2 regions of the Neobacillus camarae genome follow, and region 1 is predicted to be linked to the other one. Evidence: predicted binding sites of a transcription regulator. Region 1 holds the regulator's gene; the other holds the start of a gene.

Region 1 (16,133 bases):
AATGCCGAACAACGAGGGGAAACGATTGCTCCTGGGGAATTGGCGGCCAGCTTCCAAGCGAGCGTCGTGGAGGTTTTGGTTACCAAAGCAAAGCGGGCTGTTGATCAATATGGAGTCAAACAATTATTGGTGGCCGGCGGCGTGGCAGCCAACAAGGGATTAAGGGAAGCACTGGAACAAACCTTTACCAAAGGTTCTGACGTGGAATTGGTGATTCCCCCTTTATCGTTATGCACCGACAATGCGGCTATGATTGCTGCAGCGGGCAGTGTCATGTATGAAAAAGGAATTCGAGCTGAACTGAACTTGAATGCAAACCCAGGGCTGGATATTGAAAAATTTAATTAAGTCCCTTCCAATCGGAAGGGTTTTTTTATTGTAGCCCCTGACTTCTGCGGGCGTACAGGGCCTGAAGAGCCCCAGTTAACACCTTTAGCGCCGAGGTGAGCCTGCAGGTTCGCTGAGCGACTGAGGCGGAAATCAAATTTAAAGGAGCATTATTGTAAAAAAATATTCTGGCTAAAACAATGCATTTTAATTAACCGTTTGTTTAATTTTAACTCTAGTTAACCAAACGTTTGATTAATATTAATTAAACATTTGATTAACTTTGGAAAACCTTAGAATCCTTCAGGGTTTTTGGAATAAATCAAACGTTTGTTTATGTTTAATTAAACGTTTGATTAAATTATCCCCCTTTTTTAAACAAACGTTTGTTTAAAAGATCATTGTGGATAAAATTCAGGAATATAAATGGTTACGGTTGTGGATAAGTGCTGAATTATGTTGATAATGTGGATATTTTTGATATAATCTGTGGATAATGTGGAAAAGTCGGTGGATTACTGTAGTAAAGCCATCCTTTGTGTGAATAAGCTTGTGGAAAAAGCAAACCTTCTATATCTCTATAATTTTATTTGAAAATATAAAAAAACCGGACAAATAGCCCGGTTGATCCACTTATTCCGCCAATTCAGCCCATTCTTCCATGTATTGATCCAGGTTGGCTTTGGCATGTTCATTCTTGCTATTAATTTCTAATACTCTTTCATGGTCCTGAAACACTTCAGGGTCGCATAATTGCTGTTCATAGTCTTGAATTTCTTCTTCTAATTGCTCAATCTTTTGTTCGATTTCCTCTAGTCTTCGCTTTCGTTGGCGTTCTAGCTTCTTGGTTTCTTTATCCTGTTGATAACTCGTTTTATCAGCCTGGTCATTGGCAACGGCCTTTTGCAAGGAAGCTTGGGCCTCCAATGCAGCGAGCTCTTCCTGTTCCAGCTTTTTATCCAAATAGTAATCATAATCGCCAAGATATTCGGTACCGCCCGTTGGACTAAGCTCTAATACCTTAGTGGCAATCCGATTGATAAAATACCGGTCATGGGAAACAAATAAAATGGTTCCTGGATACTCAACCAAGGCGTTCTCGAGAATTTCCTTACTGTCGAGGTCCAAATGGTTGGTAGGCTCGTCCAAGATTAACAGATTGGCTTTTTCCATCATCAGCTTGGCGAGGGCCAGCCGGGCTTTTTCACCGCCGCTTAATGAGGTGACGGTTTTTAAAACATCATCACCGGAAAACAGGAAGTTACCCAAAACGGTACGGATTTCTTTTTCCGGCTTGAGCGGATATTCATCCCACAACTCGTTTAAAACACGTTTATTGGAAGTTAAGTTCGCCTGCTCCTGATCATAATAACCAATGGAAAGATTGGTCCCATATTGGACAGTCCCTGCGAGGGGCTGCAGCCTTTTAATGATGGTTTTCAACAGGGTCGATTTGCCAATCCCGTTTGGTCCGACAAGGGCAATGCTGTCCCCGCGAAATACACGGAAGGAAATTCCCTCTGACACTTTTTCCCCATGATAACCGACCGCAAGGGAGTCCACCGTTAACACGTCATTTCCGCTCTGTTTTTCAATATCAAAGGAGAAGTTGGCCGACTTTTCATCGCCTGCCGGACGATCCATGACATCTATTTTCTCCAGTTTCTTGCGTCGGCTTTGGGCCCGTTTGGTGGTCGAAGCCCGTGCCAGGTTTCTTTGGATAAAGTCCTGAAGGGCGGCAATTTCTTGTTGCTGCTTTTCGTACAACTTCATGTCCCGTTCGTAATTGGCAGCCTTCTGATCCAGATAGGCGCTATAGTTGCCGGTAAACTTTTGCATTTGCCGGCGCGACAGTTCATAAACTTGGGTCACGACCTTATCTAAAAAGTACCGGTCATGGGAAACGATTAAAATGGCTCCGTCATATCCCTGTAAATATTGCTCAAGCCAGGAGAGCGTTTCGATATCCAGATGGTTGGTAGGCTCGTCCAATATTAAAATATCAGGTTTAGTTAAAAGCAGTTTGCCCAAGGCCAACCGGGTCTTTTGGCCGCCGCTCAGGCTGGAGATGATGAGCGACTGGTCATGAAAATTTAGTCCGTGAAGCACGGAACGGATATCGGCCTCAAATTGATAGCCGCCCTGCTCCTTGAAACTCACTTGGAGCAGATCGTACTCTTTAAGGATCCGTTCGTATTTTCCCTGATTGTTGAAAATATCAGGATCGGCCATTTGTTCTTCCAGTCTTCTTAACGACTTTTCCATGGTAAGCAGGTCCTCGAATACAGTCAGCATTTCCTCCCAAATCGACAGGTTCGATTCCAAACCCGTATTTTGTGCTAAATAGCCGATGGAAACATCTTTCGGTTTGATGATTTCCCCGCCGTCATGCGATAGATGGCCGGCAATGATTTTCAGCAATGTCGATTTCCCGGCACCGTTGCGTCCAACAAGGGCAACACGGTCACGGGTTTGTAATTCGAGCTTTATATTCGATAAAATAAGTTCAGCGCCATAATATTTTTCCAGTTGGTTCACTTGTAATAAAATCATATTTTTTCACCTCAATTACCTATAAATAGTGTACCTTATTCCGAAAAGGTCGGCAATAAACGGCGGGTTTTCGGGAATGTGTTTCTTTTGGAAAAAAAAATAAGCGATTTCGTGCAAAGTTTCACAGACAGAATCGTGAAAATATAGTATTATTCCTTTGGGAGGCTTTTTAAATGGCTGAATTTACTCATTTTAATGAAGAAGGCAGGGCAAAGATGGTGGACGTTAGTGATAAGCCGGAAACAGCTCGTACCGCGCTTGCCAACTCCAGCATTACTGTCAGCAAAGAGATTTACCAAAAAGTGACCAATAATGAAATGAAGAAAGGCGATGTCTTGGCAGTTGCCCAGGTAGCAGCTATCATGGCCGCCAAAAAAACATGGGACATTATCCCGATGTGTCACCCGATTCCTCTGACCGGAGTGAATGTTAACTTCTCATGGGAGCAACAGGATGCGGATCAGTATAAATTATCGATACAAACCGAAGTAAAGACCAAAGGAAGCACTGGCGTCGAGATGGAAGCGCTAACAGCTGCGTCGGCCTGTGCTTTAACCGTATATGATATGTGCAAGGCCGTCGATAAAGGGATGGTTATCGGTCCAACCTATTTAGTAAAGAAAACCGGAGGAAAAAACGGAGACTTTATTAGAGAAGAGATAAATCAATTAGAGAGGTGAGGAGTATGGCGAACGAGACAGCAAAAATACCACAGGCAACAGCAAAACGGCTGCCCTTATATTATCGATTTATCCAAAATTTGCATGCCTCCGGAAAACAGAGGGTGTCTTCGGCAGAACTAAGTGAAGCCGTAAAAGTGGACTCAGCAACTATCCGCCGGGATTTCTCCTATTTTGGAGCTTTAGGGAAGAAAGGGTACGGGTATAATGTCAATTATCTCCTGACTTTCTTTCGTAAAACCCTCGATCAGGACGAATTGACCAAGGTTGCCCTAGTTGGGGTCGGTAATCTGGGAACGGCGTTTTTGCATTACAATTTTATGAAAAACAATAATACGAAAATTCAATGTGCATTTGATGTGGATCCGAATAAAATCGGGACTTCCATAGGGGATGTTCCCGTTCACTCCATGGATGATTTGGAAAAATACTTAGTGGAGGAAGATATCCCTGTTATCATATTAACCGTTCCTGCTCCGGTTGCTCAACTAATTACAGACCGGCTGGTGAAAACCAATGTGAAGGGGATATTAAATTTCACACCGGCGCGGTTGAATGTGCCGCCGTCAATCCGGGTTCATCATATCGATTTAGCGGTCGAACTGCAGTCATTGGTTTATTTTTTAAAGCATTATCCAAATGCGAATGAGACAGAGGCAGAGGAAGAATAGGAAAAACAGGCCTTTTTTCGGAAAAGGTCTGTTTTTTTTTTGAAGGCATTGCTCAATATGGCTGTTGATTTCCACTTCAATCAACAGAGTAAAAAAAATCAGTGAACAAAGCATTTTAGAAAGAAATAATCATGCCGCCCTTACCGGCATATGTTCCCATCGTGGCCCCCATGTAGTTCACAATGACTTCTTTTGGATGGAATCTCTCGATAAGCTCTTGCTTAATCGCTTCGGCTTCTTCTGTGTTTCCGGTATGGGTAATCCCGAATACGGTATGGGAGAAATCGCTGCTTTGCTCTTGGATGAGCTCCATCGTCCGGTTGTGAAACCGTTTCTTGCCTCTAACCTTCTCTTTGATTTCCACTTTTCCACCCTCGACTCTTTCTAAAATCACTTTGATATTCAGAATCTTGGCTAACGAGCCTTGGAATTTGCTGAGGCGGCCGCCCTTAACGATATTTTCCAACGTATCTAAAAGGACCAGGATGGTCATTTTTTCACGATAATCGGTAAGCTCCTTCAGGATTTCGTCCATTGTCCGTCCTTGACGGGCGAGTTCCGCGGCGCGGATAAGTTGCAATCCATGTCCTAGCGATCCGGCAAGAGTATCAAACACCGTGACGTTCGCATCTGACAGGTCTTTGCCAAGCGAGGCGGATTGATAGGTACCGCTCAGGCCGGATGAGATGGTCAGGCAAAGCAGCTGGTCATCACTGTTGAATCGGCTAAAGGTTTCAGCAAACAAGGCTGGTGAAGGCTGAGAAGTTTTTGGCAGCTCATTGGAGTTGAACATTTTTGTAAAAAACTCATCCGGTGTCAGGTCGACCCCTTCCGAATAGGTTTCGTTGTTGATCATGATGGTCAACGGGACCACAGTGATATTGTATTTTTCGATTAAATGTTTCGGCAAATCAGCCGAGCTATCGGTGATAATTTTGATCATAGAGACCCCGTCCTTAACTTTGTATCTTTTATTTAAGTATAACAGTTAGTAGGATTGTATGTATTTTTTAAAATTTGAGCGATAAGTTTTTCTATACAAAATAGGGGGAAATGATTAAAATATATATAAACCTATAAAACAAATAAGAAAGGTCGGGATTAAAATGGCAGAAGCAGTTCGTTCAATCCCACGTCCGCTTGTGAAAACCAATCAGTGGGTGATTGTGATTAGTGTTCTCTTAACCTGGGTGACTGGTTATGAGTGGATTTTGTTGATCCCATTTACTGCAGGAATACTTGGTCTTTTATTCGGATTTAATCCGGTTATGCAAATAGCAAAGCTTTTTTTGAAGAAGGATCCCAAATCCTATATTCCGGAGGACTGGGAGCAGCAGCAGTTTAACCAAAAGATTGCCGTGTCTTGTCTCGGGATAGGATTTCTCAGTTTTGTGCTGGGCTGGACTACACTCGGTTATGTGTTTTCAGCGCTGGTGATGATTGCTGCATTTGTCGCTATCCTGGGATTTTGCATCGGCTGTTTTATTCACTACCAATGGAGACAATACCAGTATCGCAGAACCCAGCAACAATAGAGAGAATTTAGGAAGAGAGCTGTTTTTATGCAGCTCCTTTTTTAATGGCGAGCTGATCAGTCCTAATTATGTCATGAGGACAGGAAATAAAGAAATAAACAGGATGTTGTCCTCATGGAGCCGTCATGAGGACAGAAAAGGCAGTAATGAACGTAGTTTTGTCCTCATAAAGCCATCATGAGGACAAGAATCACGGAAATCAGCAAGTTTTGTCTTCATGAACCGCCCAGAACCTTACTATAAAGAAAATTCCCCATCCTGTTAAACCCCATCTTCATTCCTCACATTGACGTCTACCCTTTTCCCAGCTTAAAATAAAACTGAATATTTGTAAAATTTCCCAATAAGAAGGAGTGACATTCAATGAACATCGCTTCCCAGGACGCTGCCACAAGAGGAGCCAATTCTTATAGCTTTGATGAATTCCTCGAAAAGCGTGCCAGCCTTGACTGGTACCGGGACGAGCCATTCTTACAGAAAGCCGTCAAAAAATTCGCCGCATCCCAGTACGAAGATATCCATAAAACCCTGCAAACTTTCTCCCCAACTGTATCAACCAAATGGAATCAATTGGCCGAACGAATTGCCCGCCCTGAAGTCCGTCCCTACATGCTTCACTACGACGCGTTTAACCACCGGATTGATCGAATCGTCCGGCCGATGGAAACCCTTCAACTCGAACAAGGAATATTTGGAGAAGGCCTGTTTTCAAGCAAAAGGCATCCTTGGGAAAGCTTTGTCAAAAGAATGTTAATTCATCAGCTTGGAGAAGCGGGCGTGACCTGTCCGCTAACCTGCACCCATGGCTTAGTCGCCCTATTAGAGCAGTTTCCAAATGATGAAATCCCCGAGCTTCAAGAAATCCTCCAACATACAAAAGAAGGCATCAACGGGGAGTTTGCAATCGGTGCTCAGTTTATGACGGAAATCCAGGGCGGGTCCGATTTGCCGGCCAATGTATTGGAGGCGGTGCCAGAAGGAAGCCATTATCGGCTATATGGCAATAAATTCTTCTGCTCAGCTGCCCATGCTGATTATTCCGTGGTCACCGCCAAAATAGCCGGCACCACTAAGGTCTCCACCTTTATCGTTCCGTCCTGGCTTCCAGGCGATAAAGAAAAGGAAAAACGCAATAGTTACGACATCAACCGGATCAAATGGAAACTTGGTACAGCCGAACTCCCGACGGCGGAAATCCAATATAACGGAGCGCTCGCCTATCCAATTGGGCCTAAGGACAAGGGGATAGCTGTCGCAGTGGGAATTGTCTTAACTTTATCGAGATTAGAAATCGGCATTGCCTGTGCCGGCTTTATGCTAAGGGCTGCAAGAGAAGCCAAGCTCTATGGAGATTTTCGGACCGTGTTCGGGAAAAAGGTGAAAGACTATCCGCTCTCTGCCAGCAAACTAAAGAAAATCGAAAACGCTGCCCACAGGACAACCGCGGGGGCATTTAAAATCTATGACTCATTTTTAAAGCTGGAAAAGCCTCTAAATCCCGGGATTCATTCCGACCAGCCACTCGAAATTCGGAAAAAATTATTCAATCTAAGGGAACTTGTCTTGCTGCAAAAAATCTGTGCGACCAATGAAGGTGCGGAGATCCTCCGTGACGCAATCTCTGTGTTTGCCGGCCACGGGGTCATGGAAGAATTCTCGTCCTTGCCGCGGATTTTCCGGGATGTGGTGGTCAACGAACAATGGGAGGGACCGCGCAACCTGTTGTTAACGCAAATCTTTCGTGACCTGCAGCGCGTGGCCGACTGGTATCCGCCGAAGGATTTTGTGGCCGGTGTCTTAGAAGGTGCCCTGGAAGAGGTGATCAGGTCATTTTCCCATCAGCTTGAAGACCTATTACAAAAACCAGTCATCGGTGAGGTGAGTGAGGAATCCATGGAAGCCGCCGCAGCGTGGGATCAATTCTGTGACTCTTTCTTTAAGGCCTACCAGCAAGTGGCTTTAGCGGAAATACAATAAACTAGGGAAATTGGTGCAGGTTGCTGGCGCCATTTTTTTTTGAAATGGGTTTTACAAGCGTAACAGTGTTATGTTACACTGTGATTAAGAAAGGGGTTTTACTTATGAGCGAGGAGTTAATATCCAAAAAAGATTTATTGGAGCTTGCCGGAATTTCGTACGGTCAGCTGTATCGCTGGAAGCGAAAGGACCTGATTCCGGAAGAGTGGTTTATAAGGAAATCAACCTTTACCGGACAGGAAACCTTTTTCCCGAAAGACAAGATTTTGCAGCGGATTGAGAAAATCCAAACCATGAAAGAGAATCTTTCCTTGGATGAGCTGGCAGATATGCTTTCGCCAAATGTATCCGATTTACAATTAAGCAAAGACGAGTTATTGAAACGTAACATTGTTTCGGAAACAGTTATGAACATTTATATAGATATCGACAAAGGCGGCCCTGTTCTAGATTTTTCCCGCATCCTTGAAGTGTATGTTTTAGAGAAGCTGCTTCAGTCAGGGGAAATCAGCATGGATGAAGGGAAATTGTTGCTTCAGGTGATGAAGGAAAATCGGACTGTGATCAAGCAGAAGAGCTGTGATTTAGTGATCATGAGAAAACTAGGGATCTCTTCCTGTCTGCTGGTGGTCAACGCAGAAAGCTTTTACTTCGAGCCTGGAACAAAGGTTGCGGCCCAACTGAAGCTGATGGCATGTGCCGAAGAAATTAAATCGAAATTATGATAAAGGAGAATCAGTATGGAACTGAAAAAAAGAGGCGACTTGACACTCAATGGATTCGGCTCTGCCAACGGGGGCCAATTTGACCATGTAACGATAAACGGCACGGGAACGATTAACACAGATATTGATTGTTCAGAATTCGAATGCAACGGTTCAGGCAGCGTCAATGGAAATGTGATCTCCCATAAAGCGAAGATTAGCGGAAGCGGGAAAGTGAAGGGGTCGTTAGAAACCAACCTGTTTACGGTCGAAGGGACAGCAAAAGTTGGCGGCAATGTATTGGCCAAAACGGCAAAGGTGTCTGGTAAAGCGGTCATTGGCGGGAAACTGCAGGCAGAGGAAGTCAATATAAAAGGGAAGCTTATTGTGCAAAAGGATTGTGAAGCCGATCGGTTTAAAGCGGAATCCCATTTCTCTATCGGAGGGCTGCTAAATGCCGACTCTGTGGAGGTGACCCTTTTTGGAGAGTGTAAGGTGAAAGAAATCGGCGGCCAGAAAATTTTTATCAAACAAAAAGCTGCCTTCTTGGGATTATTTAAATCGCTTATCACCACACAGCTTGAGACGGAGTGTATTGAAGGGGACGAAATAGTGGTGGAAAATACCAAGGCAGCCGTCATTCGCGGAAACCATGTGACCATCGGACCGAAATGCCAGGTGGGGCTTGTGGAATATAAAGAAAACCTGACCATCGATAAAAAAGCCACCGTAAAAGAATACAGGAAAGTATAAAAGGGGGGAATCTTGATGAAGGCAAGTCACGATCTAAAAATTAATGGCTCGGGGAACTACCCTGGCGGCCATTATGATAAAGTGCGTATTAGGGGCGAGGCGACCATCGAATCCCATGTTGACTGTTCTGTATTCAATATCTATGGCACAAGTGAAGTAGTAGATGGTTTGCAAGCAGATTCGATAAAGGTAATCGGGGAAGCGGAAGTGAAAGGGAATTTAGAATCAGGTTCCATCCTCGTGGTGGGGAATATGGCCATAGAGGGCAGCGCCGTTCTAAACCAAATGAAAATCCTTGGAACGCTTGCTGCCGGGGAAAGGCTGCAAGGCGAAATGGCGAATGTGAAAGGAAGTATTTCCGTTAATGGGGATGTAGAATATGAAACTTTTAACCTCAAAGGCGGTTTTGAGATAAAAGGGCTGCTGAATGCGGACCGGATTGAAATCGGTCTCCATTTTGGTGAAAGTTCAGTGGCGGAAATCGGCGGGGAAAAAATTATCATTAAAAGAAAATCTTCCTTTCTTCCGTTTGTGAAGGATGCGGGACATCTGTCGGCAAAAGTCATCGAAGGCGATGAAGTTTCTCTTGAAAATACAAAGGCGGAGATTGTGCGGGGAAAGCTCGTGAAAATCGGCAAGGGCTGTGACATCGGCATAGTCGAATATACAGAAAACCTAATACAGGAAAAGTCGGCCACTATCAAAACGTTTAGAAAGGTATAAAACAAAAATCCCCTGGATCACATCTAGGGGATTTGCTCTATTTTTTCAATTGGTCTTTATATTTAAAATGAAAGGCGATTAGTTTGATACCGGAGCCAAAGTCAAAGGTTGCCAGAATAACAAGCAGGTAGCTAAAAAAGCCCCAGCCGTTCTCTTGGACATCGTCGATGGCAAAGAAGGTAAACAGACCGCCAATTAAAAAATAAATCAGACCGGAAACAAAAGGTGAACGTCTCATAAAAATCCTCCGATAAAGTTTTGCACCGCCTCAGCTTGCTTCGACAGTCTTTCTATATCATCCCGATAAACCGATTGGACCAATACAACCATGGTATTCATGGTCACATGGGCAAAAATCGGCACGATAATCCGTTTGGTTTTTACATAGAGAAAGGCAAACGTAAAGCCCATGGCCGAGTACAGGATCACATGTACCGGCTCCATGTGGGCCAGAGCAAAGATGACGGAGCTGATTAAGCCGGATATAAAAAAGTTATAACGTCTATAAAGGCTTCCAAAGATAATTTTCCGGAAGACGACTTCTTCCAGAATCGGGCCAAAAATCGAAGTGACCACAATCGCCAGCGGGAAGGTATTAATTAAATGAATAATCTGCTGCGTATTCTCTGAGCCCGTTTGGATGCCTAGTATCGACTCTACAATGGCAGCCGCGTATTGCGCAAATAGAGCCAGGAAAAATCCTAGGATGGCCCATTGGACCGATTGGCCCCAAGAACTGCCCATCGCCCTTTCGCTTTTCATTTCTTTTCGCAGGAGGAAAAGCGTAATGAGCAAGGCGGCCAGGAAACTAATGAGCAGCCAAACAGGAACAGCTTGCTGCTTGTCGACCCCGATCAAAGGAAAAACCAGCGCAAGCAGGGGAACTCCGGCAAGACTGGAAAATTGCATCCCGATATAAACCATTAATATAATCCAATATTCCCGTTTCAATCTTTCGTCTCCTTTAACCTTTAGTTTTCATATAGAAAGATAATCTTATACTCGTTTTGGATATGAAAGCTGTTAGATAGGTACTTAGGCAATTCTTTTTCATTCTACCGTTAAATAAGGGTAACTTTCAATTTTGAATGCTTTTTAAGGGGAAGCGAAATGAAACATTTCGTTTTTGCAGGAAAATAATGTATAGATTGGGATGTTCCTCACATACTTTATAAGGTGGAAAAAAACAGAATTCTTTTTAAAAATTTTATGCTTCGTACTTGCAAAAGATATTTAGATTCATTATTATAATAATTGTGTTAGCACTCATTAGTACCGAGTGCTAATAATGACCGAATAACATATTTGAGGAGGTTATTTGTATGTTAAAACCATTAGGTGATCGCATTATCATCGAACTAGTTGAAACAGAAGAAAAAACTGCAAGCGGTATTGTATTGCCAGACACAGCTAAGGAAAAGCCTCAAGAAGGAAAAGTAGTTGCTGTTGGTACAGGCCGTGTACTTGACAATGGTGAGCGCGTAGCACTTGAAGTTACTGAAGGCGACCGCATTATCTTCTCAAAATACGCTGGTACTGAGGTTAAATACCAAGGAGCCGAATACTTAATCTTACGTGAATCTGACATTCTTGCGATTGTTGGTTAGTCACGTCTCTTAAATAATTAAGCTTTTATATCATATGAGGAGGTTATTTTACAATGGCTAAAGAGATTAAATTCAGTGAAGAAGCTCGCCGCGCGATGCTTCGCGGTGTCGATACTCTAGCAAATGCTGTAAAAGTGACTCTTGGACCTAAAGGACGCAACGTGGTTCTTGAGAAAAAATTTGGTTCACCATTAATCACAAATGACGGTGTAACCATCGCAAAAGAAATCGAATTAGAAGATGCATTCGAAAACATGGGTGCCAAACTAGTTGCTGAAGTAGCAAGCAAAACAAACGATGTTGCCGGTGACGGTACCACTACTGCTACTGTTCTTGCTCAAGCGATGATCCGCGAAGGCTTAAAGAACGTAACAGCTGGCGCTAACCCAATGGGTATCCGTAAAGGGATTGAAAAAGCGGTGATTACTGCTGTTGAAGAGCTAAAAGCCATTTCAAAACCAATCGAAGGCAAATCTTCTATCGCTCAAGTTGCTGCCATTTCTTCCGCTGACGACGAAGTTGGCCAATTGATTGCAGAAGCAATGGAGCGCGTTGGTAACGACGGCGTTATCACCATCGAAGAATCTAAAGGCTTCACAACTGAACTAGACGTTGTGGAAGGTATGCAATTCGACCGTGGATATGTTTCAGCTTACATGGTAACGAACACTGAAAAAATGGAAGCTGTTCTAGACAATCCATATATCCTAATCACTGACAAGAAGATTTCTAGCATTCAAGAAATCCTTCCATTATTAGAGCAAGTGGTTCAACAAGGCAAGCCATTATTGCTTGTTGCTGAAGATATCGAAGGGGAAGCTCTTTCTACATTAGTAGTGAACAAGCTTCGCGGAACTTTCAATGCAGTGGCTGTTAAAGCTCCTGGCTTCGGTGACCGCCGTAAAGCTATGCTTGAAGATATCGCTGTCTTAACTGGCGGTGAAGTGATCACAGAAGAACTTGGCCGTGACCTTAAATCTGCAACAGTTGCTTCTTTAGGCCGTGCAGCTAAAGTTGTGGTAACAAAAGAAAACACTACAATCGTAGAAGGCGCTGGCGCTACTGAAGAAATTCAAGGCCGCGTGAACCAAATCCGTGTTCAATTGGAAGAAACCACTTCTGAATTTGACCGTGAAAAATTACAAGAGCGCTTAGCTAAATTAGCTGGCGGTGTAGCAGTTATCAAAGTTGGTGCTGCAACTGAAACCGAATTAAAAGAACGCAAACTTCGCATTGAAGATGCTCTTAACTCAACTCGTGCTGCAGTTGAAGAAGGGATTGTATCCGGCGGTGGAGTTGCGCTTCTAAACGTATACAATAAAGTAGCTGGTATCCAAGCTGAAGGTGATGTTCAAACAGGTATCAACATCGTTCTTCGTGCCATTGAATCTCCAGTTCGCACAATCGCTGAAAACGCTGGTCTTGAAGGATCTGTTATCGTTGACCGCTTAAAGCGTGAAGCAGTTGGCACAGGTTTCAACGCTGCTACTGGCGAGTGGGTAAACATGATCGAAGCTGGTATCGTTGACCCAACTAAGGTTACTCGTTCCGCTCTTCAAAACGCTGCATCTGTTGCGGCTATGTTCTTGACTACTGAAGCAGTTGTGGCTGACAAGCCAGAACCAGCTGGCCCTGCTATGCCTGACATGGGCGGCATGGGTGGAATGGGCGGCATGATGTAATCATCGCCCAAACCCCTTGATATATGAGGGTTTTATGTAAGAGGGGAGCGCAATGCTAACATTTTGCTAACATTTCTCTCCTAAAATTAGAGGTTTCTCATGAGTTGTGCAAACTTGTGGGAAGCCTCTTTTTTCATTTCTTTTGTTACGTGTAGATAGACGTTCTTTGTAATCGGGGAGTGACAGGCACGACCCTTTTGATGTAACTTTAGGTATAAATAAAAAGGAAATGGGTGAAAAAGTGCTAAGAATTGTCAGATCTCATTGCCCTAGATGTAAAGGTATATATTTTAAATTTGATCAAGAATATAACTTTGATCAAGGAAGTTGGATCACCTGCATAAAATGTAATCTGCAGATTTTAACTACGGAGTATAGAACGGTATATAGAAATGATGAAATTTTTGAAAAGAGTAAAATAGATGAGATTTTAAAAGATGTTGAAGGATTCTTGGAGATTGAGAAAAAAAGGGAAGAGGAAGAAAAGCAGGCTAGGATATCAAAAGAGATTCAAGAGGAAGAATACAGAAAGAAAAAAATTGAAGAATACAAAGAGAAAAAGATGCTAGAAGAAAAACTAAATCAACAAAAACTTATTTTAGCTAAAGAACAAGAAAAACTAAAACAGCAGAAACAAGAAGCAGCTAAAAAGCTGGCTATTAAAAGGTTAGAAAGTCTTTTCATCAATAATTACTTGAAGAGTAGACGAGTGTGGGAAACTGAACTATCAAACCTAATTAGTGAGGAAGAATTTGTTGAGTTGTCAGTCAACTTTGTGATTAGTTGGTTTTCAAAGCAGGGATGGAAAGTGCCAGATGTGGAACAGGCTAGGTGCATTACTGAATTATGGGATGATTTACAAGTTTATGCACGGGCAGGGAGCGGAAAGACATCTACTACGGTTAGTAGAGCAGCATTTTTAGTAAAACATTGTCGGGTCGACCCGGGTAAAATACTCCTTCTTGCTTTTAATCGTGAGGCTGCTGAAGAAATTAATAAAAGATTGCAAGAGTTTTTAGGAGAAGATGCTCCAAAAGCGATGACTTTTCATGCGCTTGCTCACGCAATTGTCCAACCTAAAGAAAAGATATTATATGACAGTGAAAAAAATGGATATGAAAAAAGTAAATTTATACAAAATATAATTAATTCATATTTATACAATCAAGAAAAATTACATATTGTTACAGATATTATGATTCGGTATTTTCGAGGTGAGGGTGGGGATTTTGAAAAACTTGAAGAACAGCTAAGCCCTAAGGAGATTGTTGAATATCGTCGTTCTCTCCCATATATTGGTTTTGATGGAGTTTATTATAAGTCGATGGGGGAAAAACGTATTGCAGACTTTTTGTTTGAACATAGAATACAGTATAAGTATGAATACAATTATAGGTGGGGTTCTCGAAACTATAGGCCTGATTTCACTATTTTTTCAATTAATAAACAAATAAAAGGGATAATTGTTGAGTATTTCGGAATGTTAGGAGACAAAAATTATGATAAGCAAATAATCGAAAAAAAACATTTTTGGGAACGTCAAAAGGGATTCAAACTATTGGATTTATATCCTGGACAAGCAGATTCATTTGAATTGCTCGACCAATCACTAGGGGAATACTTACGGAGTACCGGTGATTTGAAAAGAAAATTGACAGATAATGAAATATGGAATGTTATTAAGCCTTACGCTGTAGATAATTTCAGCAAAATTGTTAGTCATTTTATTGATCGTTGTCGAAATTCCATGATTTCACTAGAATCTTTAGAAGAAAAAATTCAAAACCAAAGTCATGCAATTTCAGATTTACAATTTGATTTTCTAAAAATCATTGTAAAAATCTATTCAATATATTTAAAAAATCTTCGAATAAAAGAAATGGAAGATTTCAATGGCCTACTAATGGATGCCATAAAACTTGTGAATTCTGGGAAAAGCAGTTGGGAAAGAGGTGAGGGTTCTGGAGAATTAGTCATAACTAAGTTTCTTTTTATTGATGAATATCAAGACTTCTCGATACTTTTTTACGAATTAGTAAAGAGTATTAAATTTCAAAATGAAAGCTTAAAATTATTTTGTGTTGGTGATGATTGGCAAGCAATTAATGGCTTTGCTGGCTCTGACCTTTGTTTTTTTAGAGATTTCCAAACGTACTTTCCTAATTCCAAGCGATTCAATATTTCTTCAAACCGTCGTTCCACTAAAAAGATTGTTAATATAGGGAATAATTTAATGGACGGTGAAGGCATCCCCTCCAAATCAGTTTCAAATGAAGAAGGGATTGTAGGGATTTCTTACCTAGATGAATTTAAGCCTAATCCTGTTGAGAAAGAGCTCTATCAAGGGGATAAAATAATTCCAGCACTAATCAGGATGGTGTATTTTTTTACAAAAAAGGGGCAAAGAGTAGCGTTAATAAGTAGAAAGAATAGTGGCTTACCTTGGTTGACTCAAAGTGTAAGCAAAAGTGGACATTTTCAAACTAACTTTCTGGGTACTATCAAGAGTGCGTTACCCAAAAACCAAAGGAATCTTGTTGCAATGGGTACGGCACATTCTTATAAGGGTAGAGAAGAAGAGGTAGTAATCTTGGTGGACGCAGTACATAGAAGTTATCCCCTTATTCACCCTAGCCACATATTCTTTTCAGTATTAGGTGAAACTGTAGAAAAAGTAATTTCAGAGGAAAAGAGGCTCCTTTATGTCGCAATGAGTCGTCCAACTAATGCTCTAATCATATTAACCGAAAAAGAGAATGAATCTCCATTTCTAGATGGGAATCTCAAATACATGTTATTTCAAGATAAGCTTGATATAAATAGACTGGAGTATCCTAAAGAAAAAGGATCATATTACATCATTGAGATTACTAAGGGAACTTATAATATAAGGCAATATCTAGCAGCAAACCAATATATTT
Region 2 (16,133 bases), on a different contig from region 1:
CTTGGAGTAAAGGGGAGCCAAACGAACTGATGAGTAAAAATAATCCTATTCCCATGACAACAATGAAATAAACAGAATTTCTCATCAGCATCTCCCTACCCTTCCGTATTGCTTTATTTATAATATATAGACGATTTTCCTATGTGAATTGTTTCAATTTCAGATAAATATTTCCATTTTAGATAATAAAAGGCTGTCCCTACAGTCACGCCGAAGCACGACGAATAGATGGAACAGCCCAGTAAGGTTTGGTAACAGGACCTGTTGTTTCCCTAAGCTCTTTTCAGCAAATTCTGGTTTAATTCAGAAACGGATTTTTTACCAGACAATGCCAGCGTCAGGTCAAAATCCGCGATTAAGTTGCGTAACACCTGTTTAACGCCTTCTTCACCTGCCAGTGCCAGTCCATACATGTAAGGCCTTCCTACAAGGACTGCTTTTGCTCCTAAACATAATGCCTTAATGATATCCGAACCACGTCTAATTCCGCTATCCATCAACACAGGAATTTTCCCCTGCACTTCCTCAACTATTGCTGGCAATGCATCAATGGCCGCTATCGCCCCATCCACTTGTCTTCCCCCGTGGTTGCTGACAATGATGCCATCGACTCCATGTTCGATGGCGAGACGGGCATCTTCAGAATGCAGGATGCCTTTTAATAGAATCGGCAGGTTCGTTTGCTGTTTGATAAAGTCCAGATCAGCCCATGTCAGTGCGGGATTTCCGAAAACCTGAGCCCAAAGCATGATCGCGGATTGCATGTCTTCTTGTGGAGGGCAGTCCAGTCTTGACAGGAAGACTGGATCCTCAAGGTAATTTCCTATTCCTTGCGCTTCCAGGAATGGCAGATAGGCATGCTCGATGTCTTTCTCCCGCCATGCCATCATCGGGGTGTCCAATGTAATGACAATCGCATCGTAGCCTGCTATTTCTGCCCGCTTAACCATACTGGCAGCAATTTCCCGGTCGTTGCTCCAATAAAGTTGGTACCACCTTGGACGATCGCCCATTACAGCGGATATTTTCTCTAAACTGTATGTAGAAGCTGTACTTGCGATAAACGGAAGATCCATTCCGGCAGCAGCCCGGGCTGTGGCCAGTTCGCCATCCGGGTGAACAATGGACTGGACGCCAACGGGTGCCAATAAAATAGGGTAGTTCAGTTTTCTCCCAAAAAGTTCAACTGTTAGGTCTCTTGATGAAGTATCACAAAGCATTCGAGGTACAATTTTCCACTTGTTAAAGGCTTGGTTATTTTCTTTGGCCGTCACCTCCGCACCCGCCGAAGCAGCCACATAGTAAAATGGCTTGGCGCTGAGATGCTCCTTTGCCTTTTTCTCCAGCTCTTCATAGGAAACCGGAATAATGTTTTTTTCAAACTGTTGATACACTTTAAACTGAACCTGATTCCCAAAACTCATAGACTCCCCTTCTTTTCTCCGAAACTAGTAAACGTTTTCACTATGATGGTATCATTGTAAAATCAACAGGTCAACGAGTTTGCAAAATATTTAGATAATAATACTTTTGGCATAACAAAACAAGAAAAACCTCGAAAATTGAGTAGTTATGTGTTGACTTAATTTTCGAAAAAATTATATTATAATAATTAGTCACACGAATTATCTATAGGAGGACAATCACATGGAAAAATTAGTTGAAAAACGGCTTTCCCGTTCTGAAGTGCCTGAGGAACTAACTTGGGACTTGAGTGCCCTATATCCTTCAGAACAGGCTTGGCAAGAGGAACTGGCATTAATCCAACAAGAATTGGGGCAATTCGGTCCATTCAAAGGAACTTTACATACAGGTTCAAAAGCACTTCTGGAATGCCTGTTGGCTCAAGAAAAGCTCACAGAGAAACTTGTAAAAGCCGGAACCTATGTGGAATTGCGCCAGGCAGCTGACGGGACAGATTCTGTCAATCAGGCGAATACCGCTAAATTTGCAGCCCTTCAAACAAAATGCATGGCTGCCCTTTCTTTCATCAATTCGGAGATTCTTTCTTTAGCAGAAGGAACCGTTGAGAAGTATCTAGAGGAAGAACCGCAACTCGAAGATTTCAAAAAAGTCCTATTGGATTTGCTCAAATCGAAAAACCACCAGCTTTCACCGGAAACAGAGCAAGCATTGGCAGCCTTAGGGGAGGTCCACAATGCCCCTTATCAAATTTATCAAATGACAAAACTGGCGGACATGCAGTTTGCGCCGATCCAAGATGAACATGGAAATGAACTGCCTGTATCCTTCGCTTTGTTTGAAAACCGCTACGAATTTACGGCAGATACTTACGTCCGCAGGGAAGCGTGGAAATCGTTTGTTTCAACCTTAAAACAGCATACAAATACCATGGCCGCAACTTATGCAACAGAAGTGAACAAACAGGTAGCCCTTGCACGGCTAAGAAACTATGAATCTGTCACCCATATGCTTTTGGAGCCGCAGCAGGTTTCAGTGGACATGTATAATAATCAGATTGATACCATTTTTAAAGAATTGGCTCCGCATATGCGCCGGTATGCCAAATTAAAGCAACAGGCATTGGGTTTAGATGAAATGCAGTTCTGCGACCTCAAAGCTCCATTGGATGCTGATTTTAATCCAAGCACCACTTTTGAAGAAGCAAGTCAATTAATCTTGGAAGCACTAAAAGTCATGGGTCCTGATTACTGCTCCATCATTGAAAACGGCTTTAAAGAAAGATGGGTAGACCAGGCCGATAATATCGGAAAGTCTACTGGTGCCTTCTGTTCCAGCCCTTACGGAGCGCATCCTTACATTCTGGTCACCTGGCAGGATAATATGCGCGGCTGCTTTACTTTGGCTCATGAATTCGGTCATGCCGGACATTTCTACTTATCTAACCAAAACCAGAGAGTCATGAATACACGACCATCGATGTACTTCATTGAAGCTCCATCCACGATGCATGAAATGCTGCTCGGCCGCCATTTACTTGCCAAAACAGACGATAAGCAAATGCGCCGCTGGGTCGTTCTTCAGTTGTTGGGCACTTATTATCATAACTTTGTCACTCATTTGCTGGAAGCAGAGTACCAACGGAGAGTCTACACGCTGGCTGAGTCAGGCACGGCTTTAACAGCGAGGACATTAACCGAAGTCACCGGGGACGTTCTAAAGGAATTCTGGGGTGACAGTGTGGTCATCGATGAGGGAGCCTGCTTAACCTGGATGCGCCAGCCACATTATTATATGGGATTATATCCATATACCTACTCTGCGGGATTGACCGTATCCACGGCCGTTTCCCAAATGATTCAAGAAGAAGGCCAGCCTGCTGTCGACAGATGGCTTGAAGTTCTTCGCGCCGGCGGTACCAAGAAACCGCAGGAACTGATCAAACAAGCAGGTGTCGACATGTCCACTCCGGAACCAGTCCGTAAAGCTGTGTCTTATGTTGGTTCGCTTGTGGATGAATTAGAGCGCTCTTACGAATAATGACGCACGAGAAAAGGCTGCCCCCCTGGGACAGCCTTTTTATTGTTTATTACTTCCATACATCCTCGGCAATTTCCACCACATGGCGCAATTTCGCCCATTGTTGCTCTTCCGTCAATAAATTTCCTTCTTCTGTGGAAGCAAATCCGCATTGCGGACTTAAACATAATTGGCTTAAATCGACATAACGCGAAGCCTCATCTATTCGTCGCTTTATATCTTCAGGATTTTCCAATTCTCCATGTTTAGAGGTGATCAGACCAAGGACGATGTTGAGGTCTTTTCTGTTTACAAATCTAAGAGGCTCAAACCCGCCTGCCCTGTCACTGTCATATTCTAAGAAAAATCCATCGATATTCAGACCGGCGAATAGTGTTTCCGCAACAGGCTCGTATCCTCCGGATGAAATCCAGGTAGAACGGAAATTTCCACGGCAGATGTGCATAGTAAGAGTCATGTCATCTGGACGGTTGTCCACTGCTGCATTAATAGTTTGGGCATAAAGCGAACTCAATTCATTTGGATCAAGTCCTTTCGCCTTTAACTGCTCTCTTTGTTCATCTGAACAAAGGTATGCCCAAGCGGTGTCATCTAGCTGAAGGTAACGGCATCCGGCATCGTAGAAGGCTTGGATTGCTTTTTTGTAAGCAACTCCCAAATCATGGAAAAACTCTTCCCTATCATTATAGGCTGATTTTTCAATTTCCCCTCTGAAGTGAAGCATGCTGGGGCTTGGAATGGTCATTTTCGCCGTTTGGTCACCTGCAATGCTGTGAAGAAACTTAAAGTCTTCTAGCATTGGATGCTGGCCAAAATCCAGTTTTCCGGTAACCTTGATTCCGCGTGACTTGGTTTGGGTTTGCTTAAATTGGATACCAGCATCTGCTGTGTACCCCTCAACCCCTACTAGTCTTTCAAGAAAGTCAAAATGCCACCATGAGCGGCGGAATTCCCCATCCGTTATCGCTTCCAGGCCAATTGCTTTTTGTTTTTCCACAATGCGCCTGATCTCTTCATTTTCAACATCCCTTAATTGTTCGGCCGAAATGGACCCTGCCGCTCTTTGGGCACGTGCCTGCTTGACAGGCTCTGATCTTAATAAACTTCCAACCTGGTCGGCCCTGAATGGCCCTTTTTTCAAACCTAATGAAGTGTTTCCCATTCCTGCTAATCCCTCACTTACATGTATGTATAGTCAAAGTAGATAAGTAAAATCCACATAGGATTTAAATATAAGTATTAATGAAATTTAAAGAATTGTCAAACTTGCCAGAATGGATTAATAGAAAGGGCTTTTAGCACTTTGCTATCATATTGCTTTGATTATGATAGAATTATCCTTTCATAAAGCTAATAGAATGATAAAGGCAAGAATAAAAAAGGATTTGCCCATGTTTGACGGACAAATCCCAATTTTTAATTTCCTTGCGCATACAGGGTCTGGTAGGCTGCAGAAGTTCTTACTTCCACTGTCAGCTTACCTCTTTGGTAAATGGATTTAAGAATTAAAGGAACACCAGTTGTATTTTGAAATTGGAAGTCCTTTCCCCCATAGGATACGGTTGCATCCCGGCCCGCAGGCACATAGCCAACAGCTAAAGAATGGTGATTCCATTCAACGTAATGGACACCCAATTTATCGATGGCATTAAACAGAGTGGATGAAGTCTGGCAAATGCCGCCGCCTATTCCGTCGACCAGTTGTTTGTTGACGATTTCTTTTGCCGGCTGGTAGCCATGCTCTGCATCACTCGGACCTACCGTGAAATTAAAAGAAAAAGTATCCTGTACTCCAATAATCGTGTTATTGATGGCTTGGGCCGATAACTCGATGTTTTTTGACCTGCCTGCCACACCGCCATCAAAGTAAGTGGTATAGGAACCCAATACTACCTGATCCAACGATCCAAGGTCTTCTGGTTTATAGCCGCTTTCGGTTACATAAATAGGCAGCAGTACTTCTCCGCCATCAGCGGAAGCATTTAAAATCCTTTCGACTAATTCGGTCTCTTCCATAATAATTCTTGGCTTCCCTTTGATGACTTGACCAGTAGCATCGATTCTGTCGGGAGTCATCTTCTGGTCATATCCTGTCGTTGTATCCGTCCCCCTTGCAAGTTCTCTGGCCCATTTTTGCAGTTCCTGCTTATAAGAGTCCGGATTGGTTTCAAACCCCATTTCTTCCGGAAGGATGGTTTTTATAATTGACTTTGTGTTGGGGTCTATGACATTAACAGTGATGGGCTTAGGTACCTCCGCCTGCATGGGTGGTTTTTCGATGTTTTTGTCAGGCTGTTTAGTTGGAATTGTCACTTTTTTAGGAGTTTGTTTTGCCGATTCCTGCGCGCACCCTGTTAATCCTAGCAAACTACTAATCAGTAAAATTGAAATGCCCCATTTTGCCCTAACCATTATGCCATTTCCCCTTTTATGTTTGTATAAGATGGGACAATAATCAATCCCACCAATTATCCTATTCTAAAAGACATGTCTAAATGATGACATGTTTAAATGCCTGATTCTTACGATCATACTCACTTCCATCATTATAATTCAGAAGGGTTGTCGAAATTTGTTCCTTTAACACTTTGAAAAAAATAAAAAACCACAGGTGACTTGTAATACCGGCGGTTTAAAATATAAAAAATCAAATTTTCCTAGGACGACATCCATTCCGATTCATCTTTTCTTTTTACTGACAAATCCGCCTTTATCCCAAAATCCCTTTTCGGAACAGCCCATACAAGTGTAACCGGCAGCAATACAGCGATCCTGTCCCATCCTCTCGCATCCATTGAAGGCCGCTGGACCCTTACACCCTAATTTATATAAACAATACCCAAGTTGTGCTCCTTGATCGTCAAAGGATTCAGCAAACAGTTTTTGGTCAAAATACGGTTTTCGGTGGCAGGCCATGTGAACGGTGGTTTGGTAAAACATTTTGGGCCGTAGCTTTTTATCCAATTCTGGGAGATTACCGTGAAAATGGATGTGCAATAATGTTCCAATCATAACTTCTGGAATAGGAGGACAGCCAGGGACAATTGCCACTGGTATCTCATCCGGGATAAGGGTTCTTATATCACCGGAATCGGTGGGAGTTCCTCCGGCCGCAGGTAAACCCCCCCATGCGGAGCAGCTTCCGAATGCCAGCACAGCTTTAGCCTTTTTGGCTGCACGAATGATTTCCTCCCTTACCGATTTTCCGGCAATCATTAAAAATTCATCACTCGCGGGGATGCTTCCCTCCACCACGAGCACATATTCACCCCGATATTTTTCAAAAATGGACTCCTTGTGTTCCTCCACCTGATTCCCGCTGGCAGCGGATAATAACTCACTATACTCTAAGGAAATAAAATCCAACATGGTTTCCAATGTGCTCGGCGAAAAGGAACGCAGAAACGCTTCCTTGCACCCTGTGCAATCCAGAGCGCTAATCCAGATTACCGGCAGCCTGCTATCGGTATGCAGCAACATTTCTTCTGTCACATGAACCGTTTCTAACCAATTGTATGTCTGCATTTTTGGTTTCCCCCCTTGGGTATTTGTGCCAGTCTTCCATGACAAACTTACTCTCCTAGGCTTTGTTTGATGGCAGCAGGTTTCATTTTCAATGGAATTATACGATTATAACGAAGCTCTGTCTATTACTTGTGAAATAATTCACAAAACATTCTTTTACATAAATGCATGATAAAAACATGCGAAATATTACCGTTTCTATGTGGGCCTGTTTAAAAGGAAATGCTTGCGGCAGCACCACCTTTTTGGACAAAACTTATTATTCACATGCATAATGATTGTGGTCGCGGTCCATTTTTACCTGGTACCGGGTGTGTGGAAGGAACACCGTAGGGTACAACTTACGCAGTTCTGTGCAGTTTTCTCATCTGTTGTAGCTGCATTGTATGCCCCTAAAAACAATGGACTGTTAATCTCTAAGGCAAGCAAGATACCCATTAACCTCTTCATGAGACCGCCACCTTTATGACAAGATCTTTACTAAACAATTACATATTATAATATTTATCGACTTGGTTTTTAACTAGCATAATAAGGTATAAACCATAAAAATATACCTATTTGGCAACCAAAGTTTGAAATCTATTATTTCTACAAAAAACTCCCATCCATAATAGACGGGAGTTTACCTCGATAACGGAATATCATTTTCGTTTTTTCTTATCTGCCTTGGTCATTCTCCCTAAAATAAATGCACCAGCCGCTACGCCAAGCACCGTGTTTGTTTTTTTATTAAACACTTGTTTTGCGACCAGATTTAAATTTTGGGGCCGTTCCGCCAAGCGGCGCATAAAGTAGCCATACCAATCGCTGCCAAATGGAACATACGTGCAGAATTGATAGCCTTCCTTGGCAAGCTTGAACTGTAATTCTTTTCGGAATCCATATAGCATTTGAAATTCAAATTTATTGTTTGGGATTTGATGTTTCTTAACAAATTGTTTCACATGATCGATGATTCGGTGATCATGGGTGGCAATTGAGGTAAAATTTCCATGTAACAAATGCCATTCTATTAGTTTAATATAGTTGGCATCAATCGCTTTTTTAACCTGGTATGCCACATCCTCTGATTCCTTATAGGCCCCCTTTACAATCCGGATGCGATTAAATTGATATTTCTCCAGATAGTCGAGCGCATTATGTAAATAGGCTTGGATGACCGTTCCAACATTATTAAATTCCTTGGATAATTCATCCATCAGATCAAACGTAGGCTGCAGATGCTTGGAGTCTTCCATATCAATATTGACGAACATATCATATTGGTTTGCGTGCGCGACAATTTCCCTCACATTGGATAAGCAAAGAATATAATCAATATCCATTCCTAATTGAGTGGGTTTGATGGAAATATGGGCATCGACATTATGTTCATGAATCGCCTCTATCGTTTCGAGGATTTGATTCTTGGCAGCCTTAGCTTCTTCTTCTTTAAACACAAATTCCCCTAAATGATCTACCGTGCAAGAAATTCCTTGTTCGTTCAGCTCTTTAATGCTGCGTAATGCCTCATCCAGATTGGTGCCAGCGACCACACTTTGCGCTCCCAATCTTAGTCCGTACTTTTTTGCTGCCCTGTTTAAAAGTGGATTCTGCGATAAGCCAATAAAGATATCTTTTAACATCAGAAAGACCCCTTAGATAATAGATATATAGTAAATTATAACATAAAGGTTTCAATATTTATTGTTTTGGGAATATTCAACGAAGTATGAGGCTATTACCGCAAACCAGGCTGTCCTATCACCTTAAGGCAGCCTGGTCCTTTAGTAGCCACAGCATACATTACTGTAATTTCACATGTCTTGGAAGTTTTGTTGTGGTTAATACCGCAATCTCTTTCATTCGCTCTTTATTATAGGATGAACCGGTCAATAACCGATAATCCAAATAGCCTGGATGACACATGACTTCCACTGATTGGTTATCCTCCACGCGTGAAATCAGTTTTTCAAAATAATCCCAGTCAACCCCGTCACCATAAAAATCATGGAAGAAGACGTCGGTAAAGGCAGGTACCCCTTCTAGTGCATCCTTTCCAACCCGTCTTGCGCTTAATTGATATTTGGCTGATAGCCGTTGAACAACGGGTAAGAATTCTGGGATGGCATGAACATGGTGGTGGCTGTCAAAATGGGTGGGAACTAACCCGGAGGCTAAAAACTTCTCAATTTGTGCTGTCCATTCCCGCTCGATATCGATAAGGGATAGCCGACCGGTATCCTTTATATCCCTCAGTTTTTTAAAGTTTCCATCTTGATCCGTTAAAGACGGGACATCCTCCAACAATGGCCTGCCACATGTTAAAACAAGATGTATCCCCAAACAGAGAGTTGGAGTTTGTTTCGCCAATTCTATTGCATGGGCTGCGTCGGGCATGTTCATCATCATGGTTGTCGAATTCACTATTCCGTTCTTATGCGCATCGATAATCCCATAATTGATCCCTCTTGAATAGCCAAAGTCGTCCGCATTTACAATTAATGTAATCACCTTGACCTTCCTTTCGCCAATATGTTTTTACTGTTTAACTGGCACCTTTATGATTCCTAAAGAAGTTCGGCAAATAGTTTTTGTGTGCTTCAAGCATCTCATCGACAATCTGCTTCGCGAGCGTGTCAGAGGCAACTAAAGGATTAATGGTCAGTGCCAAGATAGCCAAATTGTAATCCCCTGTAACAGCAGCCTCTGCCGCAACCCGTTCAAATGATTTGATCTGTTGAACAAGACCGCGGACGGCCACTGGAAGGTCCCCCATCACGAGTGGCTTTGGCCCTTCTTTTGTAATGATGCAGCTTACTTCCACTGCTGAATCATTCGGAATGCTGGCAATCGCCCCATTGTTCATGGTATTAACCGGTTGGATATCGCATTTATCATTATAAATGGAAGTAATTAACCGGACGGCCGCATCACTATAATAGGCTCCGCCCCGCTTCTCCAACTGTGGCGGTTTAATGGCGAGGTTCGGGTCTTTGTATAGGTCAAATAATTCTTTTTCCAGTTTTTGAACGACCTCGGCACGGGTTCCTGCTGTTTTGGCGTTTTCTATTTCCTTTTGGACCATATGGGAGCTTTTATAATAATATTGATGATACGGGCAAGGGAGTAACCCCAGTGCACGAATAAATTCTGGTTCCCAGCCAATTCCTTGTATATTTTTAACGAAACTGGAGTTCTCCGGGGTGGTTAGGAATTCAATGACCTTATTTCTTACGCTAACCCCATCAAGATACACATCAAGACCATATACCATATGATTTAATCCAGCAAAGTCAATGCGGACCCGAGAATGATCGACCTTCAATAGCTTGGCCATCCCCATTTCCATACCTATTGGCACGTTGCACAAACCCACCACTTTTCGGAAATTGCTATAACGGAGGACGGCTTCGGTCACCATTCCAGCCGGGTTTGTAAAATTCACCAGCCATGCATTTGGGCAGAGCTCTTGCATATCTTTTACGATATCCAAAATGACTGGGATGGTTCGCAGTCCTTTAAACAATCCCCCTGGCCCATTGGTTTCCTGACCCAGCACCCCATATTTTAACGGAATCCGTTCATCCTTGGCACGGGCATCCAGTAACCCGACGCGAAATTGGGTAGTGACAAAATCTGCTTCTTTCATCGCTAATCTCCGGTCTAAAGTTAAGTGAACTTCAGTTGGAAGTCCTGCTTTTTTAAACATGCGCTTAGCTAGATTTCCGACAATTTCAAGCTTGTGTTTCCCTTCCTCTATATCCACCAGCCATAGTTCTTGTATGGGGAATTCATCATATCTTTTAATGAAACCTTCAACGAGCTCAGGTGTATAACTGGAACCTCCTCCAATGGTTACAACTTTAACCACTTTTCCCCCTCCTTTAATGACTGGAATGCAGCTCTTGACGAAGCTCCACCAGTTCTTTGGCCAAATCGGTTAAGGTCATGGCCGTCATTAAATGATCCTGCGCATGGACAAGGATAATTGGTATTTCCAATGTATCCCCTGAAGCTTCCGCTTGGATTAATTGTGTTTGAAATCGATGGGCGGAACCTAATTCCGTTTCGGCTTCCGCAAGTTTTTCAAACGCTGTGGTAAAATCTTTTTCTTTGGCGGAAAAAATGGCCTCCATTGCTAAACTTCTTGCATTGCCGCCATGTAAAATTAACTGGAAGGAAAGATTGTATAGTTCTTCCTTGGTCATCTTATTTCTCCTTTCTTACAAAGCCAAGAGCCTGCCGTCCGGCAAGCTCTTGTATTCTTTTAGTTAATTTCCGGCGTCTTGTTCCATTTTCAGGTTTTGTTTATCCCACATCCTGAAGAATGGATAGTAGATGGCAAAGGCGACCACTAAGTTAATTAACTGCATCAGCGCGCCGCGAATATTTCCTCCGGTTGCCAAATACCCTCCTATTATTGGCGGAGTCGTCCAAGGGACAGCGACACCCGCTGTTTTTGGTGCAAAGCCGGTACTCATGCCGATATAGGTCGTCAATACCAGAACCAGCGGCGTTAATATAAATGGAATAATCAGTAAAGGGTTCATAACAATTGGAGCACCGAATGTAATCGGTTCATTAATATTGAATATGCCTGGACCGATGGCCAGCCGGCCAAGCTGCTTGGACTGTTGGCTTTTTGCCATAAACAGCATCATAAGGGCAAAGGAAATGGTCGCACCGGATCCGCCTAAATAGATAAAAATATCGAAGAATTGCTGAGTCACTACGTTAGGAAGATTATGTCCCGCCTGCAACGCTATGCGGTTGGCATCTGTCTGGGCTAGCCAAATCGGCCCCATGACGCCTCCAACAATACTGGCACCATGCAGTCCGGTTGACCATAACAACTGAACTAAGAAAACGGCTATGAGCGCTCCGATTAATGACCCGCCTAAGGCGCTTAATGGTTCTTGGAGGAGTTTTCCGACCACATTGTGGAGACTCTCGAAGGAGGTATTTTCAATCAACAGCCTCAACAGCCAAACGACAAGGATGACTAAAAAAGCTGGAAACAAAGCCACAAACGATTTACTGACACTTGGGGGGACGCCATCGGGCATCTTAATGACAATATTTTTTTGGATGATAATACGGTAAATTTCCGTCGATAAAATGGCAATGATCATCGCAACGAATAACCCCTTACTTCCTAGATAGGCCATAGGAAGAACGCCGGTTACTTGAATGGCCTCCTTAGCTCCTTCAGGAGTAAACATCGTGAAATAGGGTGTGGCTAGAATAAAAGCAGCAACCGAAATGGCCCCGGCATTTAACGCATCCACTTTATAATGTTCCGCCAGCCGATAGGCAATCCCAAATCCTGCAATCAGAGCCATAATGTCAAATGAGGCACTAACTGGGTACAGGAGTTTCGTTGACCATTGGTCCCCGAATGTCCGCGCCATGAATTCAGGATAGCCGTCAATGGGGATAAACCCTAAAATCAGGAAAATAGAGCCGATAATAATTAACGGCATAGTCAGGATAATTCCGTCACGCAATGCTTGTAAATGTTTTTGACCGGCAATCCGGGCGGCAACTGGCATGACCTTCTCTTCCAGTATTTCATTAAATTTGCTCATTATGATTCACTCCTCTGTGAATTTATGAACCAATTAAACTCCTTGCGTATTTTAATACTTCTTCCCCATTGCACCTTCCATAATGAACAGGATTGATCGCATCCACCGGAATCCCCTTTTCCTGGCCTTTTTTCTTAAGCTGCGGAAGCAAATAACGAACCTGTGGACCTATGAGCAGCACATCTGCCTGTTCAAGATGCCGGTTGACTTCGCTTGCACTCACTGCCCAGATTTTTGCCTGCAAACCCTCCGCCTTAGCGGCTGCTTCCATCTTTGTGACTAATAGACTGGTAGACATACCAGCCGCACAGCACAATAAAATGTTCATGATCATCCTCCTTTGGTATGCAATCGCTTTCAAAACTCAATACCCGTCGATTCATGGTGTCTAAGAATTAATAAACTATATTCAGTACTGTTCCATAATAGGACTCTTGTCATAAACAATAATTTACTATTATAAATCCAAAAAGCCCTCCTATTTAAGGAGGGCTTTCAGTTAAATTCCTGTTTTTAGCAATGTTTCAAATTCTGCAACTGAAGAAGGTCTGGCAAATAAATATCCTTGAATCTGCCGGCAATTTTGTTCCCTTAAAAACTTCAATTCCTCCAGGGTTTCAACCCCTTCAGCAATGACATCCGTTTTTAGCAGGTGGGCAAGTTGGATCATAGCTGCGGTAATCCCGGCATTTTCCGACTGGCAAGATATATTATGGATAAAGGAGCGATCAATTTTAAAACCATCCAATTTAAACGACTTTAAATAAGAGAAGGACGAATACCCCGTGCCAAAATCATCAATATAAATTTTAATGCCTAGTTGTTTCAATTCATGTATCGTTTTTATCACATCAGCTTCATTTTTCATCAGGGAGTTTTCCGTTATTTCAATTTCTAGTAAGCTTCCATCTAAATTGAATTCGTTTAACACTTTCTTAAAATCAACGGCAAAATCCTTTTGAATGAAATGCTGCGGACTAATATTTATACTGATCGGCACTACCGAAACACCAGAATGTTTCCAGGTGACAAGTTGTTCACAAACTTTGCGCGTGATCCATTTTCCAATTGGAATAATTAAACCGGTTTCCTCCGCAAGAGGAATAAACTCAGCTGGGGATATTAATCCATATTTAGGATGATTCCAACGAATCAGTGCTTCCGCACTGATAATTTTTTTGGTATCCACATCGACCCGCGGCTGCAGGTGAACAAGAAACTCATTGTTGATTAACGCTTTTCGTAAATCCCGTTCAAGAAAAAAGGATTGATAGCTCATCGTGTTCATGGAGGAAAAATATAATTGGCAATTGTTCCGGCCGTGGTCTTTAGCTTTATAAAGCGCAATGTCTGCATGCTTCATTAAATCGGTTACAGTTTCGCCATCATTCGGATAAATACTGATTCCAATGCTCGCAGTTACATAAAGCTCGTAATCATGGATCAAAAACGGTTGTGTTAACCAAGTTAGAAAATTCTGGGCAATGGTAACCGAATCCTCCGGCCGCTCAATCACGGGACAGAGCACCATGAATTCATCCCCACCCATACGTGCGATGCGCTTCTCATCCCCTATATGTGTCATGAGCCGTAACGCCAACTGTTCCAGAAGCTTGTCGCCGATTAAGTGGCCCAATGTGTCATTAATGTTTTTGAAGCGATCAAGGTCGATATACATGACCGCTAGTTGATGCTGATTTATTTTAGCGAATTGAATGGACTGGTTCAAGGCTTCTTCAAATCCCCGCCGATTTGGGAGCTTCGTTAATTCATCGTGACGGGCCAAATAGGCATTCAATTCCTGGACTCGCTTCTTTTCAGTGATATCCTTCCCAATGCAATAAATTCCCGTTATTTGCTGGTCGATAATAATTGGCAGATAGGTAAGATTCATATGAATTTTGTGGCCATTCTTATGATAAACAGTAATGTCAAAATTCTGCGGTTCACCGTTCAAGCCTCTTTTGAAACAATTCACCGCTCTTCCACGGTATTCTTTCACTATCAGGCTGCGAATCGTTAATTTTTGCACACTGTCCAGTGAGTATCCCAATATTCTTTCGGTTGCCGGGTTCATATTCACAATTTTACCCGTGTGGTCATACGTAAAAACCGCATCCTGGCTATGCTGGAACAGTGACTGGTAAAGGAGTTCATTTTCCCGGAGCTGCTTTTGCGCACTTCTCAATTCAGTCACATCATGCAAGTACCCCAAAAGCTCAGTGACCTTGCCGTTTTGTTTAATTGGAATAACATCCACATATAGGAGTCTTCCTCCCAATTCGACCTCATAATTAACCCGGCATCCCTTACTGAATGCTTTTTTATAGTTTAATAGCTTCAATTGAGATATTTCTTTAGGAAAAATTTCATCAGGGGTTTTGTATTTGTGCCTCTCCGTTGTAAATCCGAGCTCGCGTAACAATTTACCTTCTGCCATGGTATAAAGGATGTTTCCATAAGCATCCTGCTTCAACCTAAATATGCCATTCTCGAAATTCCTGACCGTCTGGTTGAACTCATCCTTCAACGCGTTCTGAAGGGAACTTTCCATCTGTTTATGTTCTGTTATATCGACTCGGATTGAAATATAACGGGACGGTATTCCTGTATCCGAAAGGATTGGGACAATTGTCGTGTGTACCCAATAGAGGCTGCTGTCCTTGGCCCGATTGCATATTTCCCCGCGCCAGACCTTACCATTGCCAATGGTTCTCCACATTTCCTTAAAGAACTCTTTTGGATGGTAACCAGAATTGAGTATCCGGTGATTTCGACCAATCAATTCCTCTTTGCTATATTTAGAGATATCACAGAATCTTTTATTGACAACTTGAATCGTGCCTTTTTGGTCGGTTATGGCAATAATCGATGATTCGTCCAGGGCATACTTCAAATCTGCCAGTTCTTTATGAAGACTAATGAAATCTCGAATATCATCCATTTGTTCCTCGCCAAAATGCGCATCGGAATTTTTGTTAAATTTTGTCATTTGTGAGCTCCTTAATACTTCTATAATAAATTGAACTCAACAAGAAAAATATTTCATTGTTTTTGTCTATATTTGTAATATATCGGCAGTTCCTTCAGTCTGTCAATCATAACACAAAAAGCCCCGTTAACCAGGGCTTTTTGTACATAATATTAGTTTTTGGCCAACTTAGGGACGATCTTTTGTTTAGCCGGTTTCGTAGGTGCTCCGCCGACCGTGTCTTCTGCAGGTTTTGCTCGTTTAATGAATAAGGCTAAAACAAACGCCACAGCCGCTATTGCTGTTGCCACCACGAAAGCAAAATTAATTCCATCCAGCATGGCCTGTGCGGCAATTTGCTGTTTCATTTGCGCGATAGCCTCTGGTGTTGGCTGACCACCGGTAAAATGTTTCATTGCCTCTTCTCCAAGCTTTTGACCTTGGGATTCAGCACGGTTGGTCATAATCGTAACTAAAAGGGCTGTCCCAATAGCGCCGGCCACTTGGTTGAGCGTATTATTCATAGCGGTACCATGTGGATACAAACGTCTCGGCAATTGGTTTAATCCATTCGTGGATACAGGCATCATAACCATGGACAT

The links. Region 1 encodes Rex, which represses fermentation and respiration genes when NADH is low (regulators of the CRP and FNR family bind a similar motif). Its sites were predicted from a motif close to TTGTGAAATATTTCACAA; they were not measured.
Region 2: ACY8D0_RS26125 (hydrogenase small subunit) is a predicted target of Rex. The motif match lies at 7,117-7,134, and genes of this name have one in related genera.

The regions. Positions count from the first base shown of each region.
Region 1 is NZ_JBUCKX010000004.1:169,041-185,173, forward strand. Features, by position in the region: gene tsaD (tRNA (adenosine(37)-N6)-threonylcarbamoyltransferase complex transferase subunit TsaD) at 1-348, shown strand, start outside; gene ACY8D0_RS22250 (ABC-F family ATP-binding cassette domain-containing protein) at 961-2,880, opposite strand; gene moaC (cyclic pyranopterin monophosphate synthase MoaC) at 3,054-3,560, shown strand; gene ACY8D0_RS22260 (redox-sensing transcriptional repressor Rex) at 3,566-4,231, shown strand; gene ACY8D0_RS22265 (DegV family protein) at 4,347-5,174, opposite strand; gene ACY8D0_RS22270 (DUF4395 domain-containing protein) at 5,338-5,766, shown strand; gene ACY8D0_RS22275 (acyl-CoA dehydrogenase family protein) at 6,130-7,743, shown strand; gene ACY8D0_RS22280 (YhbD family protein) at 7,848-8,468, shown strand; gene ACY8D0_RS22285 (polymer-forming cytoskeletal protein) at 8,484-9,200, shown strand; gene ACY8D0_RS22290 (cytoplasmic protein) at 9,216-9,923, shown strand; gene ACY8D0_RS22295 (YdiK family protein) at 9,961-10,161, opposite strand; gene ACY8D0_RS22300 (CPBP family intramembrane glutamic endopeptidase) at 10,158-10,874, opposite strand; gene groES (co-chaperone GroES) at 11,246-11,530, shown strand; gene groL (chaperonin GroEL) at 11,584-13,212, shown strand; gene ACY8D0_RS22315 (UvrD-helicase domain-containing protein) at 13,442-16,133, shown strand, end outside.
Region 2 is NZ_JBUCKX010000005.1:250,270-266,402, reverse strand. Features, by position in the region: gene ACY8D0_RS26150 (hypothetical protein) at 1-85, opposite strand, end outside; gene ACY8D0_RS26145 (lactate 2-monooxygenase) at 273-1,424, opposite strand; gene pepF (oligoendopeptidase F) at 1,648-3,462, shown strand; gene ACY8D0_RS26135 (5-methyltetrahydropteroyltriglutamate--homocysteine S-methyltransferase) at 3,512-4,624, opposite strand; gene ACY8D0_RS26130 (VanW family protein) at 4,879-5,874, opposite strand; gene ACY8D0_RS26125 (hydrogenase small subunit) at 6,142-6,987, opposite strand; gene ACY8D0_RS26120 (hypothetical protein) at 7,247-7,336, opposite strand; gene ACY8D0_RS26115 (proline dehydrogenase family protein) at 7,632-8,615, opposite strand; gene chbG (chitin disaccharide deacetylase) at 8,776-9,483, opposite strand; gene ACY8D0_RS26105 (6-phospho-beta-glucosidase) at 9,518-10,861, opposite strand; gene ACY8D0_RS26100 (PTS sugar transporter subunit IIA) at 10,857-11,180, opposite strand; gene celB (PTS cellobiose transporter subunit IIC) at 11,244-12,560, opposite strand; gene ACY8D0_RS26090 (PTS sugar transporter subunit IIB) at 12,583-12,888, opposite strand; gene ACY8D0_RS26085 (sensor domain-containing protein) at 13,060-15,552, opposite strand; gene ACY8D0_RS26080 (DHA2 family efflux MFS transporter permease subunit) at 15,705-16,133, opposite strand, start outside.